3 regions of the Bradyrhizobium sp. SZCCHNS3016 genome follow, and region 1 is predicted to be linked to each of the others. Evidence: predicted binding sites of a transcription regulator. Region 1 holds the regulator's gene; each other region holds the start of a gene.
The links. Region 1 encodes HrcA, which represses chaperone genes, less so after heat shock. Its sites were predicted from a motif close to GTTAGCACTCNCNNNNNGNGAGTGCTAAC; they were not measured.
Positions count from the first base shown of each region.

Region 2: a site for HrcA is predicted at 6,277-6,305, ahead of groES (co-chaperone GroES). Genes of this name have one in related genera too.
Region 3: a site for HrcA is predicted at 6,551-6,579, ahead of groES (co-chaperone GroES). Genes of this name have one in related genera too.

Region 1 is NZ_JAUETE010000017.1:128,279-138,879, forward strand. It holds gene QW881_RS27725 (cyclic nucleotide-binding domain-containing protein) at 1-125, shown strand, start outside; gene QW881_RS27730 (exodeoxyribonuclease III) at 159-977, opposite strand; gene gshB (glutathione synthase) at 1,093-2,034, opposite strand; gene QW881_RS27740 (YraN family protein) at 2,066-2,476, opposite strand; gene rsmI (16S rRNA (cytidine(1402)-2'-O)-methyltransferase) at 2,463-3,422, opposite strand; gene QW881_RS27750 (penicillin-binding protein activator) at 3,726-4,934, shown strand; gene hemW (radical SAM family heme chaperone HemW) at 4,948-6,105, opposite strand; gene rdgB (RdgB/HAM1 family non-canonical purine NTP pyrophosphatase) at 6,092-6,736, opposite strand; gene rph (ribonuclease PH) at 6,733-7,446, opposite strand; gene hrcA (heat-inducible transcriptional repressor HrcA) at 7,631-8,719, shown strand; gene grpE (nucleotide exchange factor GrpE) at 8,852-9,472, shown strand; gene QW881_RS27780 (hypothetical protein) at 9,636-10,571, opposite strand.
Region 2 is NZ_JAUETE010000005.1:100-10,700, forward strand. It holds gene QW881_RS11820 (MFS transporter) at 148-1,374, opposite strand; gene QW881_RS11825 (NupC/NupG family nucleoside CNT transporter) at 1,492-2,739, shown strand; gene QW881_RS11830 (acyltransferase family protein) at 2,677-4,698, opposite strand; gene QW881_RS11835 (cupin domain-containing protein) at 4,920-5,498, opposite strand; gene QW881_RS11840 (usg protein) at 5,685-5,969, opposite strand; gene groES (co-chaperone GroES) at 6,349-6,663, shown strand; gene groL (chaperonin GroEL) at 6,752-8,392, shown strand; gene QW881_RS11855 (2OG-Fe(II) oxygenase) at 8,722-9,294, opposite strand; gene QW881_RS11860 (RtcB family protein) at 9,448-10,601, opposite strand, start outside.
Region 3 is NZ_JAUETE010000001.1:142,064-152,664, forward strand. It holds gene QW881_RS00670 (ABC transporter ATP-binding protein/permease) at 1-265, opposite strand, end outside; gene QW881_RS00675 (L-lactate permease) at 587-2,251, shown strand; gene QW881_RS00680 (META domain-containing protein) at 2,402-2,809, shown strand; gene QW881_RS00685 (hypothetical protein) at 3,054-4,247, opposite strand; gene groL (chaperonin GroEL) at 4,390-6,033, opposite strand; gene groES (co-chaperone GroES) at 6,155-6,451, opposite strand; gene QW881_RS00700 (hypothetical protein) at 6,783-7,289, shown strand; gene QW881_RS00705 (protein phosphatase CheZ) at 7,405-8,184, opposite strand; gene QW881_RS00710 (L,D-transpeptidase) at 8,492-9,283, shown strand; gene QW881_RS00715 (DUF2076 domain-containing protein) at 9,372-10,172, opposite strand; gene QW881_RS00720 (ChbG/HpnK family deacetylase) at 10,396-10,601, opposite strand, start outside.

The DNA.
Region 1 (10,601 bases):
GCCTGTTTCAGCGTGTGCTCGAGAGCGACGCCATGGCTGCGCGCCGGCTACGCGACGAGTTCGCCCACCGCGCCAGCCGAATCGCCAATGACATCATGGCGGCAGGGACCAAGCTGACGTCGTGATCTTCGTGACCGGGCGGGTCAGCTTCGCTTTCGCTACGACACGTCCAGCGTCACCGTGACCGGCACATGATCCGACGGCCGCTCCCAGCTGCGGGCGTCGCGCAGGATCCTGAAGTCGCTGACCCGGTCCTTCAGTGCGCGTGACACCCAGATGTGGTCGAGCCTTCGGCCGCGATCACCGACGGTCCAGTCGGCGGCACGGTAGCTCCACCAGGTGTAGACCTTCTCCGACATCGGGATGCGCTCGCGGGCGACATCGACCCATTCGCCATGGGCCTGCGCCGCCAACAGCTTCTCGCATTCGATCGGCGTGTGCGACACCACCTTCAGGAGCTGCTTGTGCGACCAGACATCGTGTTCATGCGGCGCGACGTTGAGATCGCCGACCAGGATGTGCCGGTCGTCGCCGCGCGGATGCAGTGGCTCGCACGCCTTCATCTCGTCGAGGAATTGCAGCTTGTGCTCGAATTTCGGGTTGAGCGCGGGGTCGGGAATGTCGCCGCCTGCGGGCACGTAGAAATTGTGCAGCACCAGCGGCTGCGCGAGCTGCGCCTTCTCGCCGAACGCCACCGTGATGTGGCGCGAATCCACCTTGTCGCAGAAGGTGCGGACGTTGGTCTCCTCGAACGGCCATTTCGAGATCACGGCGACGCCGTGATAGCCCTTCTGCCCGTTCAGCGCGACGTGCTCATAGCCGAGCCGCTTGAAACGCTTCAGCGGGAAGGCGTCGTCGATGCACTTGGTCTCCTGCAGGCACAGCACATCGGGCCTGACCTGCTTGATGAGCTTGGCGACGAGGTCGATGCGCAGGCGCACCGAATTGATGTTCCAGGTGGTCAGGACGAGACGCATGAGACCCGCGTCATATCATGAAAGGCGTCGATGTCGTCGATTCCGCTCCGCTTCTGACGCATCGGAATGACCGCGTTGGCTGGCCTTATCCCCAGCCATGTGGGACGGTGCCTGATCAGCGCCGCTTGCTCTCGATGACGTCCCATACGCGGGCGGCGATGTCGGGGCCCCCGAGCCGCGAGATCGCGCGGATGCCGGTCGGCGACGTCACGTTGATCTCGGTGAGGTTGCCATCGATGACGTCGATGCCGACCAGCAGCAGGCCGCGCGCGCGCAATTCAGGACCCAGCGTGTCGCAGATCTCGCGCTCACGGGCGCTGAGATCGGTGGCCTGCGCGGCGCCGCCGCGCACCATGTTGGAGCGCAGATCGTCCGCCGCCGGCACGCGGTTGACGGCGCCGGCGAACTCGCCGTCGACCAGGATGATGCGCTTGTCGCCATGCTTCACCTCGGGGAGGAAGCGCTGGATCACCCAGGGCTCCTTGAACGTCACCGAGAACATGTCGAACAGCGAGCCGAAATTCATGTCCTGCGGCATGACGCGGAACACTGCCGCGCCGCCATGGCCATGCAGCGGCTTCATCACGACAGCGCCGTGCTGATCGCGGAAGGCGTTGATCTCGTCGAGATCGCGCGAGATCAAGGTCGGCGGCATCAATTGCGGGAAGTTCATCACGAACAGCTTTTCCGGCGCGTTGCGCACGCTGGCGGGATCGTTGATCACGAGCGTCTTCGGATGGATGCGCTCGAGGAAATGCGTCGAGGTGATGTAGGCGAGATCGAACGGCGGATCCTGGCGCAGCAGCACGACGTCGAACGTGGTCAGCGCCGTCGGCTTGGGCTCGCCGAGCGTGAAGTGGTCGTCGACCTGGTCGCGCACGGTCAGCGCCTGCACCGGCGCGTACAGCTCCTCGCCGCGCAGCGACAGCTTGTCCGGCGTGTAGTAGCACAGGCCATGTCCGCGCCGCTGTGCTTCGAGCAGCATCGCAAACGTCGAGTCGCCGCGGATGTTGATGCGCGCGATCGGATCCATCTGGACGGCGACATTCAGTTTCATGGGCAGGTCCCTGCTCTGCAGTCAGTTCATGTCAGGTGCTGGCGTCGAAGGCCGCCATCAGATGGCGCGGCAGGCTGCGCGGCGCAACCAGAATCGCATCGAAGCGCAGCTCCAATTCGGCATGGTCCGGATGCGCCATCAGCCAGGCCTGGGCGGCATCGATGATGCGCTGCTGCTGGCGAGGCGTCACGGCATAGGCCGCATCGTCGAGCGAGGCGCGCGCCTTGACCTCGACGAAGGCGACCAGGCTGCGCTTGCGCACTATGATGTCGATCTCGCCTTGGGGCGTGCGGAAGCGTTTGGCGAGGATGCGATAGCCCTTGGCGATCAGCAGCGCTGCGGCACGGGCTTCCGCCGACAATCCAGTGCGGAAGGCGGCGACGCGCTCGGGTGCCGCCGTCTTCGCCGGCTTGTCTGGGGAGGCACGCTCAGTCTTTGCCATCGGCCTCCCCTGACCGCGCGCCCTTCGAGAGCTCGAGCGCGCGCGCATACACCTCGCGTCGCGGCCGGCGCGACAGCTCGACGGCATGCATCACGGCGTCCTTGACGCTCGATCGCTGCAACAGATCCCTGAGCACGGCGTCCAATGCGTCCTGGGTCAGCACCTCGGCATCGCGCGGCGGTGGACCGATCACCAGCACGAATTCGCCGCGCGTTTCGAGATCGCCGGCCCGTGCAGCGAGATCGCCGATTGCTCCGCGCAGCACCTCTTCGTGCAGCTTGGTGAGCTCGCGGCAGATCGCGGCCTGACGCCCGGCCATGGCATCGGCGAGATCGGCCAGCGTCTCCTGCACCCGGCTGCCCGCCTCGAACAGAACCAGCGTCGCCTCGATCCGCGCGAGCTCCGACAGCCGCGTGCGCCGCGCCTGCTGCTTGGCCGGCAGGAATCCCTCGAAGAAGAAGCGGTCGGTCGGCAACGCCGCCACGCTCAGCGCCGCGAGCACGGCGGAAGGTCCCGGCAGCGCGGTGACGGCGTGTCCGGCCTCACAGGCCTCGCGCACCAGCTTGTAGCCGGGATCGGAGATCAGCGGCGTGCCGGCGTCCGACACCAGCGCGATGGCTGCGCCTTGGGCCAGACGTTGCAGGATCCGCGGCCTGACCGCTTCGGCATTGTGCTCATGATAGGCTGCGAGTTCCGCCCCCAGTCCGTAGCGCTCGGTCAGGCGCCGCGTGATTCGCGTGTCCTCGCAGAAGATGATGTCGGCACCGGCCAGGGTTTCCAGTGCACGCAGCGTGATGTCACCGAGATTGCCGATCGGCGTTGCCACCAGATGCAATCCAGGCCGTGCCTTGGGTGCCACGACGATTTGACCCGCCACCAGGTAGGTCGACGTGGTGGAAGATTTGCCGTCGTCTAGCGACGTCTTGGGGATTGCCTTCGCGCCCATCGAGGTAATTTAAAGGGCATGCCGCGGGATTGCCACAGGGGAACAGCCGCGCAGCAATTTTGAAGTTCCGATCGGCATGGGCGCGTGGCCGTTCATCGAACCTTCAAGTCCGAAACTGCACGTCAATGGGGATGTGTACGAGCAGGGGATAGGCCGTGCAAAACGTCGAATTGATCGGCTTTGTGGCGGTGACAGCCTTTTGTTTTGCTTAACTATTCGTCGACAATATGAGTGAATCAGCACGGCTTGGCGGACGTGCGTTTGGGGAACTTCTGGCCGGTCTTGGCCGAACGAAGAGATGCCATGGTGGGCCCGCGTCATCCCAACTCTCTCGGTCCGGGACCCCATGGGGTCGCCCGGCGAACGGCGCTGGGCCTGATCGTCGGCGCGCCGCTGCTGTCGGCGTGCTCCAACGTCCAGCAGGGCTTCAATCCGTTCGAGCAGCCGACGGCGCCGGCGGGACCGCCGCAGCAGCCGGCGGTTGCCGGTAACGGCCAGGTCAAGGTCGGGCTGATTCTGCCGCTGTCGGCGTCGGGCAATGCCGGCGTGGCTGCGCAATCGATGAAGAACGCGGCCGAGATGGCGCTCGCCGAGTTTCAGAACCCCAACATCCAGCTCCTGATCAAGGACGACGCCGGCAGCCCGCAAGGGGCGCAGCAGGGCGCGCAACAGGCCTGCGACGAAGGCGCCGAGATCATTCTCGGTCCGCTGTTCGCGGGCTCGGTACCGGCGACTGCCCAGGTGGCGCGCGCGCGCAACATCTCGGTCATCGCCTTCTCGACCGATTCGAGCGTGGCGGGGCGCGGCGTCTATCTCCTCAGCTTCCTGCCGGAGTCCGACGCCAGCCGCATCGTCGAATATTCCGCCAGCGTCGGCAAACGCTCGTTCGCGGCGCTGCTGCCGGACAATGCCTATGGCACGGTCGTCGAGGGTGCGTTCAAGACCGCGGTCGGCCGCCGCGGCGGACGCATCGTGGCGTTCGAGAAATATTCCGGCGACCGCACCGGGCCTGCGCGCACGGTGGCGCAGGCGCTCGGCGGTGCCGACGCGCTGCTGCTGGCCGACGACGGCGAATCGGTGGCGGCGACCGCCGATGCGCTGACCGCGGCCGGCGCCAATCTGCGCAACATTCAGTTGCTCGGCACCGGATTGTGGGACAATCCGCGCGTCTATGCCAGCGCCAGCCTGCAGGGCGGCCTCTATGCTGCGCCGGATCCCTCCGGTTTCCGCGCCTTCGCAGGTCGCTACCGGACGCGGTTCGGCGGCGATCCCGTGCGCACGGCAACCCTCGCCTACGATGCGGTGGCGCTCGTGGCCGCGTTGGCGCGCACCCAGGGCAACCAGCGCTTCGCGCCCGATGTCCTGACCAATGCATCGGGCTTTGCCGGCATCGATGGGCTGTTCCGGTTCCGCAGCGACGGCACCAATGAGCGCGGGCTTGCCGTGATGCGCGTCGGTTCGGGTGGCGGACAGACGGTCGCCGGCGCGCCGAAGAGCTTCAGCGCGACGTGAGTCGCAGCCTCGTTCAGGCGGCGAGATCGGCGACGACCGCGTCGAGCACCGGAAAGCCGTCCTGAGTCACGCGCAGCCGTCCATCCGGATCGACCGCGATGGCGCCCTCCTCGCGCAGCAGCGCGATGCGGCGCGGATCGAGCGCACGGCCGGAGATCGCGGCATACCGCCTGGGGTCGATGCCTTCGGCCAAACGCAGCCCCATCAGCAGGAATTCGTCGGCGCGCTCCTCGCGGTTGAGCTCGTCGTCGGTCATCACACCATGACCGTTGGACTCCACCCGCATCAGCCAGGCCTCCGGCCGCTTGTCGGTCGCGGTCGCATGCCTGATGCCGCCGATGTCGAGACGACCATGGGCGCCGGGGCCGATGCCGGCATATTCGTGGCCGCGCCAATAGATCAGATTGTGCCGGCACTCCGCGCCCGGGCGGGCATGATTGGAGATCTCATAGGCCGGCAGTCCGTGACGGCCACAGATCTCCTGCGTGACGTCGTACAAGGTGCGGGCCAGGCCTTCATCCGGCGTCTTCAGCTTGCCTGCGGCGTGCAGGCCGAAGAACGGCGTGCCTTCCTCGATCGTCAGTTGATACAGCGACAGGTGCTCAGCCGCCTCGCCGATCGCGCGCGTCAGCTCCTCGGTCCACATCGCCGGCGTCTGGTCGGGCCGGGCGTAGATCAGATCGAACGAATAACGCTCGAACGCATTGCGCGCGATCGCCACCGCCTTCATCGCCTCCTCGGCGGTGTGCAGGCGTCCCAGCATCTTGAGCGACGCATCGTCCATCGCCTGGACGCCGAGCGAGACCCGGTTGACGCCGGCGGCGCGATAGCCGGCAAAGCGTGTCGCCTCGACGCTGGTCGGATTGGCTTCGAGTGACACCTCGACATCGCCAGCGACGTGCCAGTGCTTGCCGATCGCGTCGAGAATGGCGCCGACCGTCTGCGGCTGCATCAGCGACGGCGTGCCGCCGCCGAGAAAAATCGACGTGACGGTGCGCGGCCCGATGCGGGCGGCCGTGGTCGCGATCTCCTGCACAAAGGCGCGGGCGAAGCGGTCCTGATCGATGGCGGCATGCCGGACATGGCTGTTGAAGTCGCAATACGGACATTTCGACAGGCAGAACGGCCAGTGCACATAGACGCCGAACGCTTCGCTGTCAGCGCTGGTCAAGGCAGATCTCCGCGAGCTTTACGAAGGCGCGCGCCCGGTGCGACAGGCCGAGCCCGAGCGGCGGCAGGCCATGCTTCTCGATGCTGGTCATCTCGCCGAAGGTCCGGTCGTGGCTCTCGGGCAGGAACATCGGGTCGTAGCCGAAGCCCGCCGTGCCACGCGGCGGCCAGACCAGGGTGCCGTCGACCCGCGCCTCGACCTCCTCGACATGACCGTCCGGCCACGCCACGCACAGCGCCGAGACGAAATGCGCGCTGCGCTTGTCGGCACTCCTCGCGTCCCGCTCCTGCAGCAGGCGCTCGATGCGCGTCATCGCGCCGGTGAAATCCTTGTCCGGTCCGGCCCAGCGCGCCGAATAGATCCCGGGCGCCCCATCGAGCGCATGAACCACGATGCCGGAATCGTCGGCAAAGGCAGGAAGCTGCGCGGCATTGGCCGCGGCGACCGCCTTGATGCGGGCGTTGGCCTGGAAGGTCTCGCCGGTCTCGTCCGGCTCGTCCAGGCCGAGATCGCCGGCCGACACCGCCTCGACGCCATGGGGGGCGAGCAGCTCGCGCATCTCGGCAAGCTTGCCGGGATTGTGGGTCGCGATGACGAGGCGCCCGGTGAGCTTGCGATGACCGCTACTCACGCGACCGCCATCTTCTGCAGGTCGACCAGCCGCGCCACGCCCTTGCGGGCCAGTGCCATCAGCGCCAGGAGCTCGGCCTCGGTGAACGGCGTCTTCTCCGCCGTGCCCTGCACCTCGATGATGCGGCCGTCGCCGGTCATGACGAAATTGGCGTCGGTCTCCGCCTCGGAATCCTCGGCGTAGTCGAGATCCAGCACCGGCGTGCCGTTGTAGATGCCGCAGGAGATCGCGGCGACGTTGGCGCGCAGCACCTCGGTCTTGATCATGTTGCGCGACTTCATCCACTTGATGCAGTCGGCCAGCGCCACCCAGGCGCCGGTGATCGACGCCGTGCGCGTGCCGCCGTCGGCCTGCAGCACGTCGCAATCGACCGTGATCTGGCGCTCGCCGAGCGCTTCCAGGTCGATCGCGGTGCGCAGCGAGCGGCCGATCAGACGCTGGATCTCGACGGTGCGACCGGTCTGCTTGCCGGCGGAGGCCTCGCGCCGGGTCCGTTCCAGCGTGGCGCGCGGCAGCATGCCGTATTCGGCCGTGATCCAGCCGCGCCCCTGGCCCTTGAGCCAGGGCGGCAGCCGGTCCTCCAGCGTGGCGGTGACCAGCACATGGGTGTCGCCGAACTTCACCAGGCAGGAGCCCTCGGCGTATTTGACGACGCCGCGTTCCAGGCTCACGGCCCGCAGTTCATCCGGTGCACGGCGGCTCGGCCGCATGATTCTCTCCGTGAAAGCGCGCGAAAGACCGACTTTGACCGGCCTTGTAGGAGCCGCGACCGGCAGCGGCAAGGGCTTATCAAGGGTTTATCATGGCCTCGTCGCGCCCGAGAGCGCGCGACGACCGGCTTGCCACCGAGCCGCCGCATGGACACATTATAGGCAGCTGCGAGGAGAGCATCTGGTGGCCCACCACGATCCGATCAACCTGATGACACCGCCGGCCGGTCTGGCGCAGCTCAACGAGCGCTCGCGCGAGATCTTCCGGCAGATCGTCGAAAGCTATCTGGCGACCGGCGAGCCGGTCGGCTCGCGCAACATTTCGCGGCTGATCGCGGTTCCGCTGTCGCCGGCCTCGGTGCGCAACGTCATGGCCGATCTCGAGCAGCTCGGCCTGATCTACGCGCCGCACACCTCGGCCGGCCGCCTGCCGACCGAGGCCGGCCTGCGTTTCTTCGTGGACGCCCTGATGCAGGTCGGCGACATGACCGAGGCTGAGCAGCAATCGATCCAGAGCCAGCTCGCCGCGGTCGGGCGGGCGCAATCGGTCGAGGCCGCCCTGGACGAGGCGCTGACCCGGCTGTCGGGTCTGACCCGTGCCGCTGCCGTGGTTCTGACCGCCAAATCCAACACCCGGCTGAAGCACATCGAGTTCGTCAGGCTCGAGCCCGAGCGTGCGCTGGTCGTGCTGGTGGGCGAGGACGGGCAGGTCGAGAACCGGGTTCTGGTTCTGCCGCCGGGCGTGCCATCCTCGGCGCTGACCGAGGCGTCCAATTTCCTCAATGCCCGCATCAGAGGGCGGACCTTGGCGGAAGCACGGCTCGAGCTCGAGACCGCGCTGGCGCATGATCGTACCGAGCTCGACCAGCTCGCGCAGAAGGTGATCGCCGCCGGTGTCGCGAGCTGGTCCGGAGGGGACAGCGACGAGCGGCAGCTCATCGTGCGCGGCCATGCCAACCTGCTCGAGGACCTGCATGCGCTCGAAGATCTCGAGCGCGTGCGGCGGCTGTTCGACGATCTCGAGACCAAGCGCGGCGTCGTCGATCTGCTCGGACGGGCAGAGAGCGCGGAAGGTGTCCGCATCTTCATTGGCTCGGAGAACAAGCTGTTCTCGCTGTCGGGCTCGTCGACGATCGTGTCGCCCTATTCCGACGCCACGGGTCGCATCGTCGGCGTGCTCGGTGTCATCGGTCCGACCCGGCTCAACTATGCCCGGGTGATCCCGACGGTCGATTATGCCGCGCGTCTGGTCAGCCGGCTGCTTGGTGGCTGACGCGTGACATGGTTAACCCGCGGACAGCGCCATCGGGCGCGATGGTCAGGCTGCGCTTGATTTTCGACGCCCAAAGCACGATATCCCGCACCATACCCCCAAAACCCGTCAGCCGAACTTGCGAGTCTGTCCATGACCGATCCCGACCTGCATAAGAATGATCCGGAAAACCCGGCGCAGGCCAGCGAACCCGTCGTCTCCAAGCCCTATATCATGCCCGACGATCCTGAGACCGGCTCGGTCGAGGCCCTTGCCAAGGAGGCGGCCGACGCGCGCGACAAGATGCTGCGCACGCTGGCGGAGATGGAGAACCTGCGCAAGCGGACGGCCCGTGAAGTCGCCGATGCACGCATGTACGGCATCACCGGCTTCGCGCGCGACGTGCTCGACATCGCCGACAATCTGCAGCGCGCGCTCGATGCCGTGCCGGCCGAGACACGCGCCAATGCCGATGCAGGCCTCAAATCGTTGATCGAGGGCGTCGAGCTCACCGAGCGCTCGCTGCTCAACACGCTGGAGAAGAACGGCGTCAAGAAGTTCGATCCGACGGGACAGAAGTTCGACCCCAACTTCCAGCAGGCGATGTACGAGGTCCCGGATTCGTCGGTGCCGTCGGGCACCGTGGTGCAGGTCGTACAGGCCGGCTTCATGATCGGCGAGCGCATCCTGCGTCCCGCGCTGGTCGGCGTGTCCAAGGGTGGCGCGAAGGCGGCGCCCGCGCCGAGCAACGATCAGTCGAACAGCGCCGCGTGACGGCAAGCATAGGCAGGCCTTCTCCTGCCGTCCTATCAGTCCAACGAAGAAGCCACGGGCGGTGATGCCAGTGGCTTCTTGTTTGTCGGCGCGAGTTTGTAGTTCGTGTCGCGGCAGTGGACCGCGGCCGATGAGACCGCGGCTTCCGGATACCGAGTTGGGCTCAGCCTCTCGGCTGGATGCCGTCGCGGACGGCGCGGAAGCGCGGGAAGGCTACCGACCACTGATCGCGCGGCGCGCTGCCGATGATCCGCAGCGTATTCGGCCCGCCGAAGCGCAGCCATTGCACCACGGTCACCGGCGTATTGTCCTTGCCGCTGGTGGCTTCGAGCCGGGTCTCGTAGGCCGGCTGGCCGTCGATGCGGATCGGCTCGGACATCGTGATGCGCGCTTCGCGGACGCCCGGAATGGTGGTGGCCGCCTGCTGGGCGACACGCGCGCGGTCGCCCGCCTCCGGGGCCACCCCGGCCACGAGCCCGATCACCACGAAGGGCGCGGCTTCGAAGCCCTTGTCCTCTTCGCCGTCGGCCAGGATCAAGGCACCCGGCCCGAGCGTGCGGATGGTCTTGAACCCGGAGAGCTCGGTCACCTTGAACGGCATCATCGCGAGCTGCTCGTCGACGGGAACGTCCTTGCGGACGACGGCGGAGGCGAACATCTGACGCACGGCATCGTCGGTGTAGATCCGGCTCGCGGTCTCCGGGATCTGCACGGCCACGTAGCCGGAGAAGCCGTTGCCGGGCAGGATCATCGAGTAGCGCCGCACCGGCGTGGCGCCATCCCGACCGTTCTCAACCGTGTAGTAGGCGGTGCCGGCGGCGGTCTCGATGCTCTCCGGCTTGACGCTGCCGGTCCCGGCGGGATTGGCGGTAAACGCATTCTTCACCTCGCCATAGGCGGCCGCCGGCAGTTCGGTCAGCAGCACCTTGACGCTCTGGTCCTCGGTTTCGAAACCGGAAAACGTCTTGGCCTTGGCGAGCCCCACCAGCGGCGCGAGCCCGATGCGGACGCCGGGCGGAAATATGGCTTCGGCGGCCATTGCGGAGTGCAGCAGCGACATCAGCAGGGTAGCCGCGGCGAAGAGTCGAACGATCATCATCAAACATTGCCTCGTTGACCGAGGCCTCGC
Region 2 (10,601 bases), on a different contig from region 1:
GGCGCTGACGCGCTGTCTCGGCAAACGAGATAGCAGTGGCGCCGTGCCCACCGTCTGGCCGCTCATGATGCCGCTCAAATGGTGGGCACGCTGCCGCCCTTCGGGCGGCCGCTTTGCCCACCCTACGGCAGGGTGCCTTCACGACTCCTACTCCAACTGCTCCACCTTCCGCAGCGTCGGAAACAGCTTCATCCACAGAAGCGCGACCGCGATGGTGCCGACGCCGCCGAGGATAGCTGCGGGCATGGCGCCGAGCAGCGCGGCGGTGATGCCGCTCTCGAACTGGCCGAGCTGGTTCGAGGCGTTGATGAACAGGAAGTTCACCGCGCCGACGCGGCCGCGCATCTCGTTGGGCGTCGCGAGCTGCACCAACGAGAAGCGGATCACGACGCTGATGGTGTCGGCGGCACCGAGAATGGCGAGCGCAGCGACCGAGATCCACATCACATGCGAGACGGCGAACACGACCGTCGCCGCGCCGAACACGATCACCGCCTGGAACATGCGCAGGCCGACGCGCCGCCGGATGGTGTAGCGCGCCAGCACTGCCGTCATCGCCAGCGCACCGACCGCGGGCGCTGCGCGCAGCACGCCGAGCCCGAACGGCCCGGCCTGAAGGACGTCGCGCGCATAGATCGGCAGCAAGGCCGTGACGCCGCCGAGCAGCACCGCGAACAGATCGAGCGAGATGGTGCCGAGAATCGCAGGATGGGCGCGGATGAAGCGGACGCCAGCGAACAGGTCGGCCTTGCTGCCGTCGATCCGCTCGACCGGAACGTCCTCCGGTACCTGCATCAGGCCGGTCAGCCCCATGCCGGCAATCCAGAACAGCATCATGATGCCATAGGGTAGACCCGGCGCGACCGCATAGGCGAAGCCGCCGATGGCGGGACCGGCGATGGTCGCGAGTTGCGCGGCCCCGCTCGACAGTGCGCTCGCCCGCTGCAGCGTGCCTGCCGGGGCGATCAGCGGCAGCAGCGCCGCGGTCGCGGGGCTCTCGAACGCCCCGGCAATGCCGAGCACGAAGATCGCAGCAAACAGTTCGAATTCGCCGAGCTGACCGGCGTAGGCGCCCCAGCACAGATAGAGCGCCGTCAGCGCCTCGATGAGCTGACAGAGCTGCACGACGCGCTTGCGCTGGAATCGGTCGGCGGCGCTGCCGGCGACGAACACCAGCAGCGCCGTCGGCAGGAACTGGATCAGCCCGACCAGGCCGAGATCGAAGGCGCGCCCGGTGAGATCGTAGATCTGCCAGCCGATCGCCACTGCGGCGATCTGGCTCGCAAAGCGCGACAGGCTGCGGGACGACAGGAAGAACAGGAACGCGCTTTGCTTCAAGAGATCGCGCGCGCCGATCGGGACGGTGGACGACATGATGGCGCCTGCGTGACGCAGGCCCAACTGCTTGTCAATCGCAAGCCCCGCATGGCCGCACGGCATTGCGCGCGGCTGTTCCCTGCGCTCATAATGAAACGGGGGTCGGGGGATCTGATGCTGCAGCTGCAATCGGGGTTCGGGATCGTCGCGCTGCTCGCGATCGCATGGGCGCTCGGCGAGAACCGGCGCGCGGTGTCGCTGAAGCAGGCCGCGCTTGGCCTCGTGGTCACGATCCTGACCGCGCTCGTCCTGCTCAAGGTCCCCGCGGTTGCCCGCGCCTTCGGCGCCATCAACGAGGTCGTCGGCGCCATCTCGTCGGCCTCGCGGGCCGGCACCTCCTTCGTCTTCGGCTATGTCGGCGGCGGCGCCCTGCCCTTCGACCTCAAGGCGCCCGGCGCCGATTTCGTGCTCGCCTTCCAGGCGTTGCCGATCGTGCTGGTCATGAGCGTGCTGACCACGCTGCTGTTCTACTGGCGGGTGCTGCCGCCCTTGGTGCGCGGCATGGCCTGGCTGTTGGAGCGCACGCTCGGCGTCGGCGGCGCCGTCGGCCTGTCGACCGCCGCGAATGTCTTCCTCGGCATGGTGGAAGCGCCGCTGTTCATCCGGCCGTATCTGGCGCAGATGACACGCAGCGAATTGTTTCTCGTCATGACCGGCGGCATGGCCGGCATCGCCGGCACCGTGCTGGTGCTCTACGCCACGCTGCTTGCGCCGCTGATCCCCGATGCCGCCGCGCATTTCGTCATCGCCTCGGTGCTCGGCGCGCCGGCGTCGATCCTGATCAGCCTGATCATGGTGCCGGAGACGTCGAAGCAGCTCACCGGCGGCGCGCTCGGCGAGGAGACCCAGGCCACCTCGACGATGGACGCGATCGTCAAGGGCACCAGCGCCGGGCTCGAGCTGCTGATGAACATCGTCGCGCTGCTGCTGGTGCTGGTCGCGCTGGTGCATCTCGCCAACGCGATCCTGTCGCTGTTGCCCGCCATCGGCGGCGCCGACATCTCGCTGCAGCGGCTGCTCGGCCTCGTCATGGCGCCGGTGTGCTGGCTGATGGGCCTGCCGTGGTCAGAGGCCGTCACGGCCGGCAGCCTGATGGGCACCAAGACGGTCCTCAACGAGCTGATCGCCTATGTCGAGCTGGCGAAGCTCGATGCGACGGCGCTCGATCCGCGCGCGCGGCTGATCATGCTGTACGCGATGTGCGGCTTCGCCAACTTCGCCAGCCTCGGCATCATGATCGGTGGACTCGGTACGATGGCCCCGACACGGCGCGACGAGATCAACGCGCTCGGCCTCAAATCAATCGTCTCCGGCACCCTCACCACCTGCCTGATGGGTGCGATCGTCGGCCTGCTGACGTGAGCTGAGCTCGGTCATCATCGGCAGCAGTTGCGGCACGATCCTCGCCATCACGAGCTGGGAACCCTCCGCCGTGAGATGCGCATGATCGAACGACAGCGGGACGTCGCCGACCGTGAGCGGACAGCGGCCGTTCTCGCAGACCGCCGACAGGATCGAGATGTAGGACAGGCCTTCGCTCGTCGACAGCGCCGCCTGCATCGCCTGATCCAGCGCAAAGATGTCGGACCGGACGAACGCAACGGGATCCGGCGCCATGCCGCGCAAGGTGGCGCGCGCCAGCATCGAGGGCAGCCGCGCCCGGAATTGCACGGAGGGACCGAGCAGCACCACCGGAATGCCGGCCTCGCTGAGACGCGCCAGCGTCAGCCTGAGATCGCGCACCATGCCGGCAAAGCGCGGCGGGCGGGCGTTCTCGAGCCAGTCCGCCGACATCACCACGAGATCGGGCCGCGCCGTCACGAAATAGTCGCGCATCTGGCTTGCCAGGGCGCGGCAGGCCGCGATCCCCTGCGTCTCCGCGCTGAAGGTCGGCATGCAGGTCGGCTGGCTCGCCTGCATGACGTTGACGGCCTGCGGATCGATGCTCGCGGCGAGGCCGTGATAGTAGTGGGCCGCAAAGCTGTCGCCCCACAGCAGCACGTTGACCTTGCCGCTCACCGGACGGAGACAATCCCCGGGCACGCGCCCGTCCGGCGTCGTGAAGCAGGTGCCGTAGCGATAGACCGGCTTCATGTCGTAGGCGTTGTAGGCGTCCAGCCGCTGCGCCGCGCGGTCGGCGTCCGACACGGCGCCGGCGCGGAACAGACCCACGCCGCTGACGGCCAGCAGCAGCAGGCTCGCCAGCGCCGCAAGGCCGAAGGCCGCGCGCGGGGTCGCTGCGAGCTCGCGATTGCGGAACGGCCGCTCGATGAAGCGCCAGGACAGCGTGGCGACCGCGACCGTGAGGGCAAACAACGCCGCCCGCTCCCAGCCGTCGAGCGCCAGGCCGGGCTTGGCGAAGCGCGCGAAGGCGAACAGCGGCCAGTGCCACAGATACAGCGAATAGGAGATGCGGCCGACGAACGCCGCCACGCCGAGCGGTGACAGCCGGCTGCGCGGCACATTGGCCACGCCGGCGCCGCTCCACAGGAACAGCGCCGCGCCAAGGCATGGCGCGAGCGCGTCGACGCCGGGGAAACCCGGTCCGGGGCGCAGCGCCAGAATCGGCACCGCCATCAGCAGCAGCGACAGCGCGCGGGCGCCGCGCTGGGCGAGACCCGGCCGCGGTGCGGGAAGTCCAGAAATCGCGACCAGGCCGCCGAGCAGGAATTCCCAGGCGCGCGGCGGGCTGAGGAAGAACGCACTCGCGGACGCGCCGCCTCGCATCAGCAGCAGACCGAGCGCGAACGAGCCGGTAGCCAGCAGCGCCAGCGTGAAAGTCAGCGCCAGCCTGCGGCCGCGCGCTATCAGCAACACGGCCCAGACCATGATCGGCAGCACCAGATAGAACTGCTCCTCGACGGCGAGCGACCAGGTGTGCAGCAGCGGCTTCTCGACCGCGGCGTGGTCGAAATAGCCGGACTGCTGCCGGAAGAAGATGTTCGAGGTGAAGGTGACGACGGCGGCCGCGGAACGGAAGAATTCGGCGCGCTCGGAGCCCAGCATGTCCTGCGACGCCGGGATCGCCGCGAACGCCACCATGGCGTAGAGCGCCGGCAGCAGCCGCCGCACCCGCCGCTCGTAGAATTGCGCGAACGAAAAGCGGCCCGCCGCCATCTCCGCGGCGATGATGCCGGTGATCAGGTAGCCGGAGATGACGAAGAAGATGTCGACGCCGACGAAGCCGCCGAAGATCGCCGGCGCCTCGAAATGGAATGCAACAACGGAGAGCACCGCGATGGCGCGCAGCCAGTCGATGTCCTCGCGATGGGCGGCACCTGAAGCCGAACCGGCGCCCGCGTTGGCGATGCGGGGCTGCATCGATACGCGCGTGCGAAGCGCGCGCGGGATCGTGGGAGCGAACTGGACGACGAAGCGCGGCAACGGGACGGGTACGCCTTTACGCAAGCCCGCGGCGAACACCTCTTACGGATTCGTCGCCGGCCCATCCGTCCCAGTGACGCGAGACCGGATGTCAACACACACGCGCGATGCGACCGCCGTCCATCGCACGCGAATGTTTCCATCCGTTTCTGTCGGCTTTACGTCGACAGTTCGACGGTTTTGAAGTCGGCCGGCAGGATCACCTCGAGCAGTTCGACGTCGTCGGAATAGTCGAGGATCATGTGCCGGATCTTCGGCGGCTGGGTCCAGCAGCTGCCCTCCTGCATCAGCGTCTCGCCGACGCCTTCGAGGTAGCTCTTCACCCAGCCCTTGAGCACATAGACCATCTGGAAGTCGACCGCATGGGTGTGCAGCTTGGAGACTTCCTGCGGATTGCACGGCGGCAGCATGCGGATGACATGCGCGCGCGCCAGCCCGTGCGTCGCGTCGGCGATGCCGAGGTCGCGGTAAACAGCATAGGCGCGCAGGCCGTCAGCCTTGAAGTCCTCCTCGCGGTGATGGCTGATGGCGACCTTCTGTTTGCGCCGGCGCGGCGCCGGCACTGGTCGCCCCTTGCTCGCGAGCGCCTTGCGCGCCGAGGGTTTCGACGCCCTACCCGGCTTGGCAGGCGCCGCGAAGGCGGTCTTCGCCGTCGGCTTTGTCTTTGCGGTTTTTCGCGGCGCGGCTTTCGCGGCGGCGCGTGATGCTGATTTGGCGGTGCGGCTCTTCTTGGCCATGGCGCTCTCCCTGCGTGTCCTCGCACGCGAGGATAGCACACCTGCCGCTTTGCGGGTCGACCGATCGACGACCTCAACAGGGCCGAGGCAGCGCTTAACCCGGATGAGCGAAACGACATCCGGGGACTCACGCGCGTCCGCGTTGAACCCGGATATCGCTTCGCTCATCCGGGCTACGCGTCAGCCTCAATGCAGCACGAACACGCCATCGACGGCGCGCAGCTCGGCCGGCTTGATCAGCTTGGAGTGCGCCACCGTGACCGAGTACAGCGGACCCTCGATCTTCTCCTGCCAGAACGCCAGGAAGTCCTGCAGCGCCGGGAATTTCGGAAACAGGTCGTAGTTCTGCCAGACGTAGGTCTGCAGCAGCGAGCGGTGATCCGGCATCCGATACAGGATCTGCGCGGTCGTCAGCCCGTAACCCAGCACCTGTTTCCGAAAGTCCTCGGAAACCTCAACCTTCGACACCATGCCAACCTCCGTTTCTGGAGCGCATGTCCGGTGTGGCAACCGGGATCGAGCCACCCGGCAAAGATGCGCTCACTGCCTAGAAATGTGACGCATGTCCTCAACCCATCTCAAGCTTAAATGTTTAACGACATGTTGAAAAATGCTGCGTTAGCAGCCACTTAGCCCAGGTGCTAATACGGGGTTTCATGGTTCGTTCCGCTCTTGTTAACGCTATCGGAACGCTTTGGCAGAGCCCGCAGTTGACTGCTAATTTTTCTGCTACAAGCCCTTGTCCGGCTGAATGCTCTCCCCTAAATCCAGCCCACGTGCTGGCACTCGCCGGCACCGACTGCCAAAATTCCAGAAACTGACAATCGCCTCAATAGCTTAGGAGGACTGTATGGCTTTCCGTCCGCTTCACGACCGCGTCGTGGTCAAGCGCATCGACGCCGAAGAGAAGACCGCTGGCGGCATCATCATCCCCGACTCGGCCAAGGAGAAGCCCTCGCAGGGCGAAGTGATCGCGGTGGGCCCGGGCGCCCGCGACGAGAGCGGCAAGCTGGTCCCGCTCGACGTCCAGGTCGGTGATCGCGTGCTGTTCGGCAAGTGGTCGGGCACCGAGGTCAAGATCGACGGCCAGGAGCTGCTGATCATGAAGGAAAGCGACATCATGGGCGTGCTCACCGACACCGCGTCGAAGAAGAAGGCCGCCTAAGCCCAACCCGCTCAACGCTCACCCTGAGGAGCGCCTGCGGGCGCCCTGCCCAGGGTGAGACGACCAATTCAACCCAGGAAAACCCAATATGTCAGCAAAAGACGTTAAGTTTGGCGTCGACGCCCGCGATCGCATGCTGCGCGGCGTGGACATTCTCGCCAATGCCGTCAAGGTCACGCTCGGTCCGAAGGGCCGCAACGTCGTCCTCGACAAGTCGTTCGGCGCTCCCCGCATCACCAAGGACGGCGTCACCGTCGCCAAGGAGATCGAGCTCGACGACAAGTTCGAGAACATGGGCGCGCAGATGGTGCGCGAAGTCGCCTCCAAGTCCGCTGATGCGGCCGGCGACGGCACCACCACCGCGACCGTGCTGGCCCAGGCCATCGTGCGCGAAGGCGCCAAGGCGGTTGCCGCCGGCATGAACCCGATGGATCTGAAGCGCGGCATCGACCTCGCGGTCGAGGCGGTCGTTGCGGACCTCGTCAAGAACTCCAAGAAGGTCACGTCGAACGACGAGATCGCCCAGGTCGGCACCATCTCCGCCAACGGCGACGCCGAGATCGGCAAGTTCCTCGCCGATGCCATGAAGAAGGTCGGCAACGAGGGTGTCATCACCGTCGAGGAAGCCAAGTCGCTGGAGACCGAGCTCGACGTCGTCGAGGGCATGCAGTTCGACCGCGGCTACATCTCGCCCTACTTCGTCACCAACGCCGACAAGATGCGCGTCGAGATGGATGACGCCTACATCCTGATCAACGAAAAGAAGCTGTCGTCGCTGAACGAGCTGCTGCCGCTGCTCGAGGCCGTGGTGCAGACCGGCAAGCCGCTGGTCATCGTCGCCGAGGACGTCGAGGGCGAAGCTCTCGCTACGCTCGTCGTCAACCGCCTGCGTGGCGGCTTGAAGGTCGCGGCCGTCAAGGCTCCGGGCTTCGGCGATCGCCGCAAGGCCATGCTGCAGGACATCGCGATCCTGACCGGCGGCCAGGCGATCTCGGAAGATCTCGGCATCAAGCTCGAGAACGTCAACCTCTCCATGCTCGGCCGCGCCAAGAAGGTGATGATCGACAAGGAGAACACCACGATCGTCAACGGCGCCGGCAAGAAAGCCGACATCGAGGCGCGCGTTCAGCAGATCAAGGCGCAGATCGAGGAGACCACCTCGGACTACGACCGTGAGAAGCTGCAGGAGCGTCTGGCCAAGCTCGCGGGCGGCGTCGCGGTGATCCGCGTCGGCGGCGCGACCGAGGTCGAGGTGAAGGAGCGCAAGGATCGCGTGGATGACGCGATGCATGCGACCCGCGCGGCTGTCGAGGAAGGCATCCTGCCGGGCGGCGGCGTCGCCCTGCTCCGTGCTTCCGAGCAGCTCAAGGGCCTGCGCACCAAGAACGACGACCAGAAGACCGGCATCGAGATCGTCCGCAAGGCGCTCTCCGCCCCGGCCCGCCAGATCGCGATCAACGCGGGCGAGGACGGCTCGGTCATCGTCGGCAAGATCCTGGAGAAGGACCAGTACGCCTATGGCTTCGACAGCCAGACCGGCGAGTACGGCAACCTGGTCTCCAAGGGCATCATCGACCCGACCAAGGTGGTTCGCGCCGCGATCCAGAACGCCGCCTCCGTGGCTGCGCTGCTGATCACGACCGAAGCCATGGTCGCCGAGCTGCCGAAGAAGAACGCCGGCGGCCCCGCAATGCCTCCGGGCGGCGGCATGGGCGGCATGGACTTCTAAGGTCCAGCCCCCTCAAGAGATACGAAGGGCGCGGCGAAAGCCGCGCCCTTTTTGTTTCGCCGGGGCCCGAATGTCGCCGGGGCTCATGCGGGCTTCGTCGCTAAACTCCTCTCCGCCGTCATTCCGGGGCGTTCAAGCGCAAAATGGCGAAGCCATTTTGGAGCAGCGCGAATGAGCCCCGAATCCATAGCCCGAGCGGTGGTTGGTCGAAGACAGACGCCACAAGCACCTCGCACCACGCGACGGCCTGTGGCTATGGATTCCGGGCTCGCGCTACGCGCGCCCCGGAGTGACGAACGGAGAGCGCGCGCCTTGTGCGACGCGCCCCCTCACCTGCTCCGCCGATACATCACGTCCGTCCGCAGCGCGAATTTGCGCCCCTTCGTCACGGGATCGCCGCGATGCATGATCGGGTGATGGAACAGCAGCGCCACGCCCTTCTCCGGCGTGATGTGCAACGGACCATCCGGCATCAGGCCGGTGTCGTCGCAGAACGACGTCGTGCCACCTTCGAAATCATCGTTCAGATAGATCATGAAGGTGAACTGGCTGCGCTCGCCATCGTCACGCTCGAAATGGCCGTCGCGATGCCATTCGAACTTCTGTCCGACATCATAGCGATACAGCCGCAGCCGCTCGTTCAGCCCGACCGGCTGCCAGCGATGCTGGAACGACGGTGCGAGATGGCCGGCGAGCCGCTGATAGAGCCCTTGCGCGCGCTCGGTATCGTCGACGATGACGCGATCGTTGTTGCGATAGTCCTTGACGCTGCGCGGCGCGAACAACGTCGCCTCCTCGAAGCCCATCTGCTCGCCCAAGCGGATGTAGTCCTCGCACTCGGCAGTGGAGAAGAAGTTCGCAATCGTCTCGATATTGTCGGCGTGCCAGGTCATCTCGGTCATGATCGTGTCTCCGTCATCGTTGCGCAATCGCGTAGCCCGGATGAGCAAAGGCCGGCGCCTTGCGGGCGCAGGCCGGAGCGACATCCGGGGTCTCACGAACTGCACGTACGGACCCGCATGTCGCTTGCGCTCATGCGGGCTACGAGGGCGCGCTCAATCCTTGAACGGATCGAACTCGCTCTCGCCCGCCATCACCACGGCGAACGGCCGCAGCGTATGCACCACCCTCACCGAGCCGGCGTGCTCGGCCAGCACCTCGGGCAGACGGCGATAGGCCATCGGGCTCTCGTCGAGATCGGCGCCGATCAGGGTGACGCCGCGGCCCTGCAGCCAGGCGTCCATCTCGGCGCGCGTGAAGCGCCGCTTGGCCTCTCGCCGCCCGAACAGCCGCCCGGCGCCGTGCACCGTCGAGTACAGCGAGGCCTTGGCCTCCTCCGACTCCACGCCCTCGATGATGACAGCGTCGTCGCCCATCGAGCCGCCAACGAAACCGCGCTGGCCTGGGAAGGCCGGCGTGGCGCCCTTGCGCACCACCCACAGGTCACGCCCGTCATGGGTCTCACGCCAGGCATAGTTGTGGTGGTTGTGCACGCTGTCGGTGACCGCACCGCCGATGATCTGGCGCACGCGTTCGGTCACCCACTCGCGTCCCGCATAGGCGTAGCGCCCGGCGAGCTGCATCGCGGCGATGTAGCGCTGCCCAACCTCCGAGTCCTCGTCGACCACGGCGGGCGGCACGTTCATGCCGTCCTTGCCGCCGGCGGCCTTGAGGTAGCGCGTCGCCGAGGTGTGGCCGAGACCACGGCTGCCGAAATGCACGCCGATCCAGACGAAGCCGGCCTCGTCGCGCATCAAATCGACATAGTGGTTGCCCGACCCGACCGTGCCGAGCTGTCCAACGGCCTTCTGCCGGTACTCGCCCATGTCGGAGCAGCGCCACGCTTCGGTATCGTCGAACAGTTCATGGTCGACACGCTCGGCGTTCTTGCGGCCGACGCCGAACGAGATCACCTTGGCGACATCCTTTATGATGGTGCCGACCTTGTCCTCGATCGCGCTGAACGGCGTGTCGAGCTGCACCGCCATGTTGCCGCAGCCGATGTCGAAGCCGACGCCGGAGATGCTGATCTGCTTCTCATAGGCGATCACGCCGCCGACCGGCTGGGCATAGCCGAGATGGCCGTCAGCACAGATCACGCCGGCAACAGCGTTGCCGACCGCCATGCAGCTCCTCATCTGCGCGATGGTCGCATCCTCGTGACGGCCAAACACCTTCAGCGGGCTGTTCTGATACTGCGCGGCCTGTG
Region 3 (10,601 bases), on a different contig from region 1:
GCTGGTACACGGCCAGGATGATGAAGATGGTCGCCAGCACGGCGAACACGCCGATTTCCCAGATGAAGCTGTTCCAATCATACTGCTGCAGCGCGTTGAAGAACCTGTTCTGCCACTGGTTCACCAGCACCTGGATCGCAACGAGCGACAGTTCGATCGCAATGACGGCGGCGAGCAGGATGCGGCCGGCGACCTTGTCCTCGGAGCGGAAGTAGGGAATGGCGATCCGCCAGACGGTGGCGACGGTCGAGCGCAGATTGTTCACAGAGGGGCTGCTCCTGAGAAAAGGTCTTAACGGGCTGACGAAAAACGAGAAAATCGCAGTGATTGCCGCCTGTATAGACTAAAGTCGTAATATGGCGGGTGACCGCCGGCTTGTCGGTCGCGTGTGACAAACCGTAGCATGGGGCAGGGGAGAGGGACTGCGACCGCCGCCAGATTTCGCGAGAATTTGAGCAGAGTTGGGCGTTGCCGGTTTTGTGATCTCCTTTTCCGACCTTTGCCAGGCTTGGGGGCCTGGGCGAGCAGACCTGATCCGTCCCGCCGGACCGGGTCCAACAACAAGAACGTGGGGGGAGAAGTCACGATGTGGAATCAAATCTACGACCCGATGGGGAGCCCGGCGCTGTCGACGCTGGCCGCCGCCGTCCCGGTGGTGACGCTGCTGGTGCTGATCGCCAGCGGCAAGGTGAAGGCACACATCGCGGCGATCATCGCCGTGATCCTGACCAACCTGATCACGATCTTCGTGTTCACGATGCCGGCCAACATGTCGCTGCGCGCGACGTTTCTGGGCGTCATCACCGGCTTCTTTCCGATCGGCTGGATCGTCCTGAACGTCATCTTCCTCTACCAGGTCACGGTCTCGACCGGCCGCTTCGAGTTGCTCAAGCGCGCCATCGGCGGCGTCACGGAGGACCGGCGCCTGCAGCTGTTGCTGGTCGCCTTCTCGTTCGGCGCGTTCTTCGAGGGCGCATCCGGCTTCGGCACACCGGTGGCGATCACCGGTGCCGTGCTGATCGGCCTCGGCTTCTCGCCGCTCGCGGCGTCCGGCCTGTCGCTGATCGCCAACACCGCCCCGGTCGCCTATGGCGCGCTGGGCACGCCGATCCAGGGCCTCGCCTCGGTCACCGGTCTCGACCCCTACATCCTCGGTGCGATGGTCGGCCGGCAGCTGCCGGTGTTCTCGCTGATCGTGCCGTTCTGGGTGATCTGGGCGTTCGCGGGCTGGAAGGGCATGAAGGACATCTGGCCGGCGATCCTGGTCACCGGCGTCTCCTTCGCGGTGCCGCAGTTCCTGATCTCGAACTACATCAATCCGTGGATCGTCGACATCGGCGCCTCGCTGATCTCGATGGGCGCGCTGATCCTGTTCCTGAAGGTCTGGCAGCCGAGGCAGCTGTGGCTGTCGCCGGCGTTGCGCGGGCGTGACGAATCGGCGGCCACTATGACGGCGGCGAAGCCACTGGACCGCACGCCGCTGACGCAAGCCGAGCTCTGGGGCGCGCTGCTGCCCTGGATCATCGTCTGCGTGATCATGCTGATCTGGGGCAACGGCGCCTTCAAGGCCTGGGCGAACTCGATCTTCACCTGGAACTATCCGGTGCCCGAGCTCGACAAGCTGATCAACAAGATGCCGCCGGTGGCTGCGAAGCCGACACCGGAAGGCGCGGTGTTCTCGTTCACCTACCTGACCTTCACCGGCACCGGCATGCTGATCGCCGCGATCATTTCCGGCTTCCTGATGGGTGTCGGACCGGGCAAGCTGATCGCGGAATATGGCCGTACCATCCGTCTGTGCGCGATCTCGCTGATCACGATTTCGGCGATGCTGGCGATCGGCACGCTGACCCGGCTGTCCGGCGTCGACGCAACGCTCGGCCTCGCCTTCGCTGCGACCGGCGTGCTCTATCCGTTCTTCGGCACCTTGCTCGGCTGGTTGGGCGTGGCGCTGACGGGATCGGATACGGCCTCGAACGTGCTGTTCGGAAACCTGCAGAAGATCACCTCCGAGCAGCTCGGCCTGTCGCCTGTCCTGATGGCGGCTGCCAACTCATCCGGTGGTGTCATGGGCAAGATGATCGATGCGCAGTCGATCGTGGTCGCCTCGACCGCCACCAACTGGTACGGCCACGAGAGCTCGATCCTGCGCTACGTCTTCCTGCATTCGATCGTGCTGGCCTGTCTGGTCGGCCTGTTCGTCACCTTGCAGGCCTACGTCTATCCGTTCACGGCGATGGTGCTGAAGTAGCAACACCGGCAGCGACAAAAGCCCCGCGCCGCAGCTGCGGCGCGGGGTTTGCTATGTTTGGAACACATTTGTGCGGGAGCCGTGGCGGCGGGGATCACGGTCGTCGCCTGGAAGGCGCAACCCTGCGTGTGATTGGTCTGAAGAGGAACGATGCAAGTGTTGAAGCGTGGCTGCGCCGTGGCGATGATGGCGTTGTCGATGTCGGGCCTGCCGCTTGCCGGCGCGTCGGCGGAGGAGTTTCCCTTCGGAATGGAGATGACGCTCGATGCGTTACCAATGCCCGGCTCGAAGCGCGTGCCGGATCTCGACATCGGCGACAACGGCGAGACGGTGCTGGAGCTCTGGTGCAAGGGCGGCAAGGGGCAGTTCTCGGTCGCCGGCAACACCATCGTGTTCATCGCCAGCAAGATCGAGGATCGCAACTGCCCGGCGGCGCGCGCCCAGGCCGACGACGAACTGATCGCGGCGCTGAGCGCGGCGACGAACTGGAAGCGTCAGGGCGACCTGATCATCTTCATCGGACCGAAGACGCTGCGCTTCCGGCTCAACACCAATTGAGCCGAGACGGCCGTTTCCAAGTCCTGGTCACATCGATATCGACATGGAGATCCCCGCTGTCACCCTCCCCCTCCAGGGGAGGGGCGGCTCACATGCGCTTCGCGCATATGAGCCGGGGTGGGGTGTTCTCTCCACTTGCACCGGTTTCCGCGGCTCACCCCACCCCGCTCGCCCGCTTTGCGCGCGATCGATCCTCCCCCTCCAGGGGAGGGTGACAGCGCGGCGCCTGCCGTCATGGCTCGCTTTACTTCCAGACGGAGTTGTCCGCATCCCAGCGCTTGGCCTTGAAGGCCTTCGCCAGCTCGTCGATGGCGCCGCCATCATCCCGCGTGTCGCCTTCCTCGTCGCCCGAGGATTCGTCCGACAGGATCAGCTTGGCGCTCGATGCCTCATCGATGGTGGTCGTCGTCGGGCTGCTGATCCAGAGCATCAGCGCGTCCGCGCCGCCCGGCTTGTCCGCCGAGACGAGGCCGGTGACCTCGATGACGTCGGTCAGCTCGAGCGCCGGCATCAGCTGGCTCGGCCGCTTCAACGTCAGCTTCAGCTTGCCGCTGACCGGATTCCACGCCGCACTCGTCGGCTTGGCATTGTAGGTCTTGGCCAGCACGTCGGAGATGGCGCCCGCCAGCTTGTCCTTGTTGATCTTGTCACCGTCGCGCCAGTCGGCCGCCGCAAAGCGGATGGTGCGGTCCATCTCGACCGTGCCGGCGGTCCAGCCGGCGGTGACGACGCCGTTCATGGTCCGCGCCTTCGCGATCAGTGCGCCGGCTCGTTCGGGGTCGACGGTCATGCTGATGGTCTGCTCGCCCGCGCGCAGTGCGTCGCAGCTCACGATGAGGCTCGACAGCGAAACTTCGACGTTCTCGCCCTTCAGGCTCTTGAGGAAGTCGGTCACCGCGTCGAGCTTGAGCCGGACCGAGACCGCCTCGGGCGAGACGTCGGTGAAGTCCTTCGGCTGGGCGCTGATGCCGTCGTCGCTCGACTGGCTCTCCTGGAACTCTTTCTCGCTGACGTCGGAATTGTCGGTCGACGCCACCTCGGTGACGGTCTTGCCGATCGCGATCTGTCCGCGGAACTCGAACGTGTCGCCGGTCGGCTTGCGATTCAGCTTCACCGTGACCGGCTCCTTGGCGCCGTTGCTCTGGGTCGCGCCGGTCAAGGTCTGGCCATTGACGGTGAGGCTCACCACGAAACGGTCCTTGCGGTCCGAATTCTTCGCGACGGGATAGCAGACGTCGAGCGTGGCCGCGGTGACGGTCTTGCCTTGGCGCGTCTCCTTCAGGATCACGTCGGCATTGCCGTCCATCAGGCCGTCGATCGCGGTGAAATAACGTGTCTCGCTGGTGGGGGCGGCCTTCGTCCCGCTCTTGCTCTGGGCCCAACCGAGTTCCGGCGCGGCCGCTGCAATCACGGCCAGCGCAAGCAAAATCGCGCGCATCTGAAAATCCTTGTGGGGGCAGAATCGGCCTTAAGCTGTAGCGCCGATTTGCGATCGCTGCACCCCCGGGCGCGGACACTCGGCCAAAAAGAAGGCCGCCCGGAGGCGGCCTTCCTGAACGTCTCGGTGAGGCAAGGGGGGCTCAGAAGCCCATGCCGCCCATTCCACCCATGCCGCCGCCGGCCGGCATCGCGGGAGCTGCGTCCTTCGGCAGCTCGGCGACCATGGCCTCGGTGGTGACCAGGAGGCCGGCGACCGACGAGGCGTCCTGCAGCGCGGTGCGGACCACCTTGGCCGGGTCGATGATGCCCTTGGCGACCATGTCGACATAGTCCTCGGTCTGGGCGTCGAAGCCGAAGGTCTCGGACTTCTCGTCCAGGATCTTGCCGACCACGATCGAGCCCTCGACGCCGGCGTTCTCGGAGATCTGGCGGATCGGAGCCTCGAGCGCCTTCAGCACGATGTTGATGCCGGCCTGGACGTCCGAATTGGCGTTGGTGATGCGGCCGACCGCCTTCTTGGCGCGCAGCAGCGCCACGCCGCCGCCGGGGACGATGCCTTCCTGCACCGCAGCGCGGGTCGCGTTGAGGGCGTCCTCGACGCGGTCCTTCTTCTCCTTGACCTCGATCTCGGTCGCACCGCCGACGCGGATCACCGCGACGCCGCCGGCGAGCTTGGCCAGACGCTCCTGCAGCTTCTCGCGGTCGTAGTCCGAGGTGGTCTCCTCGATCTGCGCCTTGATCTGGCCGACGCGCGCCTCGATGTCGGCCTTCTTGCCGGCGCCGTTGACGATCGTGGTGTTCTCCTTGTCGATCACGACCTTCTTGGCGCGGCCGAGCATCTTGATCGTGACGTTCTCGAGCTTCATGCCGAGGTCTTCCGAGATCAGCTGACCGCCGGTCAGGATCGCGATGTCCTCGAGCATGGCCTTGCGGCGATCACCGAAGCCCGGCGCCTTGACAGCGGCAACCTTGAGGCCGCCGCGCAGGCGGTTGACGACCAGCGTCGCCAGCGCCTCGCCCTCGACGTCCTCGGCGATGATCAGCAGCGGACGGCCCGACTGCACCACGGCTTCGAGCACCGGCAGCATGGCCTGCAGGCCGGACAGCTTCTTCTCGTGCAAGAGCACGTAGACGTCGTCGAGCTCGGCGGTCATCTTCTCGGCGTTGGTGACGAAGTACGGCGAGAGATAGCCGCGGTCGAACTTCATGCCTTCGACGATGTCGACCTCGGTATCGAGCGACTTGTTCTCCTCGACCGTGATGACGCCCTCGTTGCCGACCTTCTGCATCGCCTGGGCGATCATCTTGCCGATCGCGGCGTCGCCATTGGCGGAGATGGTGCCGACCTGGGCGACCTCGGAGGACGAGGCGACAGGCTTGGCGCGCTTCTCGATGTCCTTGATCACGGCGGCGACCGCGATGTCGATGCCGCGCTTGAGATCCATCGGGTTCATGCCGGCGGCAACCGCCTTGGCGCCCTCGCGCACGATGGCCTGGGCCAGCACGGTCGCGGTGGTGGTGCCGTCACCGGCGGTGTCGTTGGTCTTGGAGGCGACCTCGCGCAGCATCTGCGCGCCCATGTTCTCGAACTTGTCCTCCAGCTCGATCTCCTTGGCGACGGTGACGCCGTCCTTGGTGATGCGCGGAGCGCCGAAGCTCTTCTCGATGACGACGTTGCGGCCCTTCGGGCCGAGCGTCACCTTGACGGCGTTGGCGAGAATGTCGACGCCGCGCAGCATGCGGTCGCGTGCGTCGCCGGCGAATTTGACGTCCTTGGCTGCCATTTCAAAATTCTCCTGGAGTAGACCTCGACGGCGAGGGGCGTGATCGCCCGTCTGTCGCCGGAACGAGGTTGCAGAGCATTTTCGCCCGGGGCGGCTGATCGCCGCCCCCGGCAGGTCGGAATCAGGCGACGACGCCCATGATGTCGGACTCCTTCATGATCAGGAGCTCCTCGCCGTCCAGCTTGACCTCGGTTCCGGACCACTTGCCGAACAGCACGCGGTCGCCGACCTTGACGTCGATCGGGATCAGCTTGCCGCTCTCATCACGGCCGCCCGGGCCGACGGCGACGACTTCGCCCTGCGAGGGCTTTTCCTTGGCGCTGTCGGGAATGATGATGCCGCCCTTGGTCTTCTCTTCGGCGTCGATGCGCTTAACCACGACGCGGTCGTGCAGGGGACGAAACTTCGATTTGGCCATGACGGATCCCTTTTGGGGTGCTTGGATAAGTTGTTGCTGTCGGAGGAAATCTGAATGCGGCCACATTTGACGCCCACTTGGCGCCAACTGGCTCGCAGCCTTAGCAATCGCGCCCTCCGAGTGCTAAAGACCGCTCGGGGAAATATGGCTTGCGGCTGTTCCTGTCAAGCAACGGCCGGCAGTTAAGCCGTTCTTGAGGCTGTTAGGGGATGTTGTCCCGGGCCAGACATGTTAGTGGAGCGGCGTCGTCATCCGACGTCATTGCTCTGACGAGCGTTTTGGGTTTGGTTGCCGGACGGGGCAGCTACGATCTTGTTCCTAAGGGGATGCCATGACGAGTTCACGGTGCGCGCGGCCGGTTGCCAATCTCGCGATCGCGTCGGCGCTCACGATGCTTCTGGGAGCGTGCACGGGCTTCAGCCTGTCGCCGTCGCCCCCCATGCAGACCGAGGCGCCGGTCGAGCCCGAGGTTCCGGCGACGATCCGCCCCGAGGATCTCGTCGGCAAATGGGGCCTCGCCGCTTACAACAACCCCAACGACCGTCCGCGCACCGAGAAGATGGCGTTGGCGCAGTGCAAACAGCCCTATGTCATCGGGGCGGGCACGTCCGGCGGTGTCGTGATGCATCTGGCCGACCAGGCGACTCCCCAGGAACTGCGCCTGAAGGGGTCGGCCAGCGGCAAGAACTACATCGGCCCGGCCGGACCGCCTGGCGGCGAGCAGGACCGCGAGGTCGTCTCCTTTGACGGCCGTGTGCTGATCACCCGCTTCGTCGACAAGGATGCGGCGACCCGTTACCAGACGATGGTCTACGTCCGCTGCGGACCGCGCGCCTGAGATCCGGGCGAACATTCTGCAAAGGTCGAGAGTCGAACGAAAAACGCCGGCGATAGCGCCGGCGTTCCTGTAGGGTGACGTTGCCTAGAGCGGTCGCTGGGAATGGCCGACGAGGTCAGTTGAACATCGCGTCGATGTCGTCCTGCGAAGCGTGGCCGACGTCACCTTCCGCCTTCGGGCCGTTCAGCAGCCGGGCGTCGCCCTCGCGGTGGTCGACGATCGGCGGCGTATGCGCCTTGATGGCGTCGACGCCGCCCCAGATGTCCATCATCACCACGATGTGGTGCTCGATGAACTTCATCGTGGTCATGACCTTGTTGATGCGCTGGCCGGTCAGGTCCTGGAAGTTGCAGGCCTCGAAGATCGAGACCACCCGCTCCTGGATCTCTTCGCTCAGGATCTTCTGTTGGTCGGCCGAGTCCACCTTGGACAGCGCGCTGGCGGCCTGGTCGATCGCCTCCGCGGCTTCCAGGATTTGCTGGGTCGCCTGCTCGGTGCCGCCGACGACCGCGCCGAGCTCGCCGTTGACCTTGGCCATCTCCTCGCCGTTGAAGCTCTTGGCATGGAGGGTCGCGATCTCGCCCTTGGTGCGGTTGATCGCGTCGTGGATCAGGTCGAGCTCGACCTTGAGCTTTTCGCACTGCTCGATCTGGGCACGATAGGTCTCGAGCAGCGCGCGCGCTTCGGCGACCTCGCGTGCGGCGGACTCTTCGATGGCGGCGTTCGCCGTGTTGCTGCCGCCGCTGCGGATTGCATTGGCCATCTGGGAGCGGATCGCGCGGAGCTCGTCCATGATTTCCTTGTGGTTGGGGCCGATCTCGCCGCCCACGAATTCAGGCTCCGGCATATGGCCGACGATTGCTTCTTCGATACGGAAACGCTTGCGAACAGCCATGATAGTATCCCTGACCTTTTGCTCGGATCAGTTCTACGCAAAGGCTATTTAACATCGCGTTCACGCCAGGAACCGCCGTTGAGCAACGCTGACGTGCATCGTGCGTCAACGATTAACCATGCTCCGCCGGCCTTCACGCAAAATAAACGCTAGCGATCAAAACCGCCGCGGTGTGCCGCGATGGTGAATCCCGGCGCCTCCTGCGTTTACCAAAGCGATCGGGTTTTGCTCTTTATTGACGATACGCGGCGGCGCATTTGCCTCGCGCGATGAACAGTCTTCAGACGAAACAGTACAGAGTACGTCGATGTTCAAATCAGTATCCGCAGCGCTGCTGGCCGGCGCATGCGTTTTCCATGCAGGTCTGGGCCGCGCCGCAGCCCAGGGGTTTCAGCAGCCGACCGTGATCTATAGCGGCCCGCCGCAGCAGTCCGCGCCGGTGCGCACCGCCTATGTTGAACGCTCGCGCATGGGTGGCGGCTTCATCGAATTCCTGTTCGGGGATCAGCAAGGCGGCCGCGGCGCGCCTCCGCCGGGACAGCCGATGTACCAGCAGCAGCCGTCCTACTACGAGCCGCAGCGGCTGGCGCCGGGCATGGTCCCGCAGCAGGGAGTGCCGGATGAGGAGGCCTATGAGCAGACGCAGCGGCCACTCGATCCGAAATACGAGAAACAGATCGTTGACTATGACGGCAAAGAACGGCCGGGCACGATCGTCATCGATACGCCGAACAAGTTCCTCTATCTGGTCCAGGGCGAGGGCAGGGCGCTCCGCTATGGCATCGGCGTCGGCCGCCCCGGCTTCACCTGGTCGGGCGTGAAGACGATCTCGGCCAAGCGCGAATGGCCGGACTGGACGCCGCCGCCGGAAATGCTCGCGCGCCGGCCCGACCTGCCGCGGCACATGGAGGGCGGGCCGCAGAACCCGCTCGGCGCACGCGCGATGTATCTCGGCTCGTCGCTGTATCGGATCCACGGCTCGAACGAGCCATGGACGATCGGCACCAACGTCTCGTCAGGATGTATCCGGATGCGCAACGAGGACGTCATCGACCTCTATGGCCGCGTGAACGTCGGTGCCCGGGTCATCGTGCTCTGACGACGGCCGCTGCGCGACATCAGCAACAGAAAAAGGCCGCCCGTGGGGGCGGCCTTTGCATTCTTGAGTTGGCTGCGACCCGGGAGCTTCACGCGTAGTCGCTGCCACCGTCGTCGTCGCCATAGCCGTCATCGGCATCGAAGTCGGCCGCGTCGCTGTCATTGCCGCTGTCGTCATGGCTCGCCTGGTCGAACAGGCCGGCCCGGCCGCCGTCGCCGCCCGGGCGGCCGATGTCCTCGAGACCGGCGTCGCGCGCCAGCGAGCCGCCGGACTGGTCGCCGCTCCACGGGCTGGCACCGCCGCCCCGCTCCTCGATGATCGTGGTGTCACCGAACGCCTGATGCGACCCGCCGCCCATCATCGAGCGGATGCCGCCGAGCAGCAGCGAGCCGCCGACCATGCCGGCCGCTGCGGCCGCCGCCGTGCCGAGGAACGAGCCGCCTCCACCGCCGAACATGCCGCCGCGCGGCTGGCCGAAGCCGCCCTGGTCATAGGAGCTGGGCTGGCCGGGATAGCCGGGCTGGCCCTGGTAGCCCGGGGGTATCGCCTGGCCGCTGTTCCAGACCGGGCGGCTCTGCGAGGGCGGCGGCACGTTGGGGACCGAACCGCGGCTGCCCGAGCCGAAGATGCTGTCGCGCATCGAATCGAGGAAGCCGCCGGACTGGCCCTGCGGGGCCTGGGCGTGCTGCAGCTCCTCGATGCGGGCGTTGGCGCGCTTCAGGGCTTCGTCCTGCACCAGCACCGTCTGCACCAGCGCATAGACGGCATTGGGAGCCCGCTGCAGCGCCTGGGCGATGGCGGCGGCAGCCTCCGGATCACGCGGTGCACTCTCCAACGTGGCAAGCCGGTCGAACAGATCGTCGATGAGTTGGCGTTCTTGCGGTGTCATGTCGTTCTCCTGCCGCTTGCCTTGTTCCGGCCAAGCGCGGCCAAGATTTAGGGGGACTTTGTGGCCCGGCCAGCCGGGGCGCGGATTAAATTTCCGTATGCGACAAAGCGTCTTTGCACTTGCGAGGCGTTTCGGAAGCCGAAGGCGGACGGCATGCCTGCCTCCCTCCCACTTCGAACGCCGCCGCGCCGGGTTTTGTTCGCCGGGGCACGCGAAACATCCATCAGCCGAGCGTCACCTTGCGGCGCTCCAACAGGCCCGGAAAATGCTCGCCGGCAAGATAGGCGTGCTCATGCTCGCGCTGCACCGTCAGCGGATCGAGCTCGATGAGGACGTCATCGACGAAACCGGGGTGGCACATCACCAGCCCATGCTCGGGCAACTCGTCGAGGAAGCCATCCATCAAAGCTCCGAAGTCGGAGGCCTTGG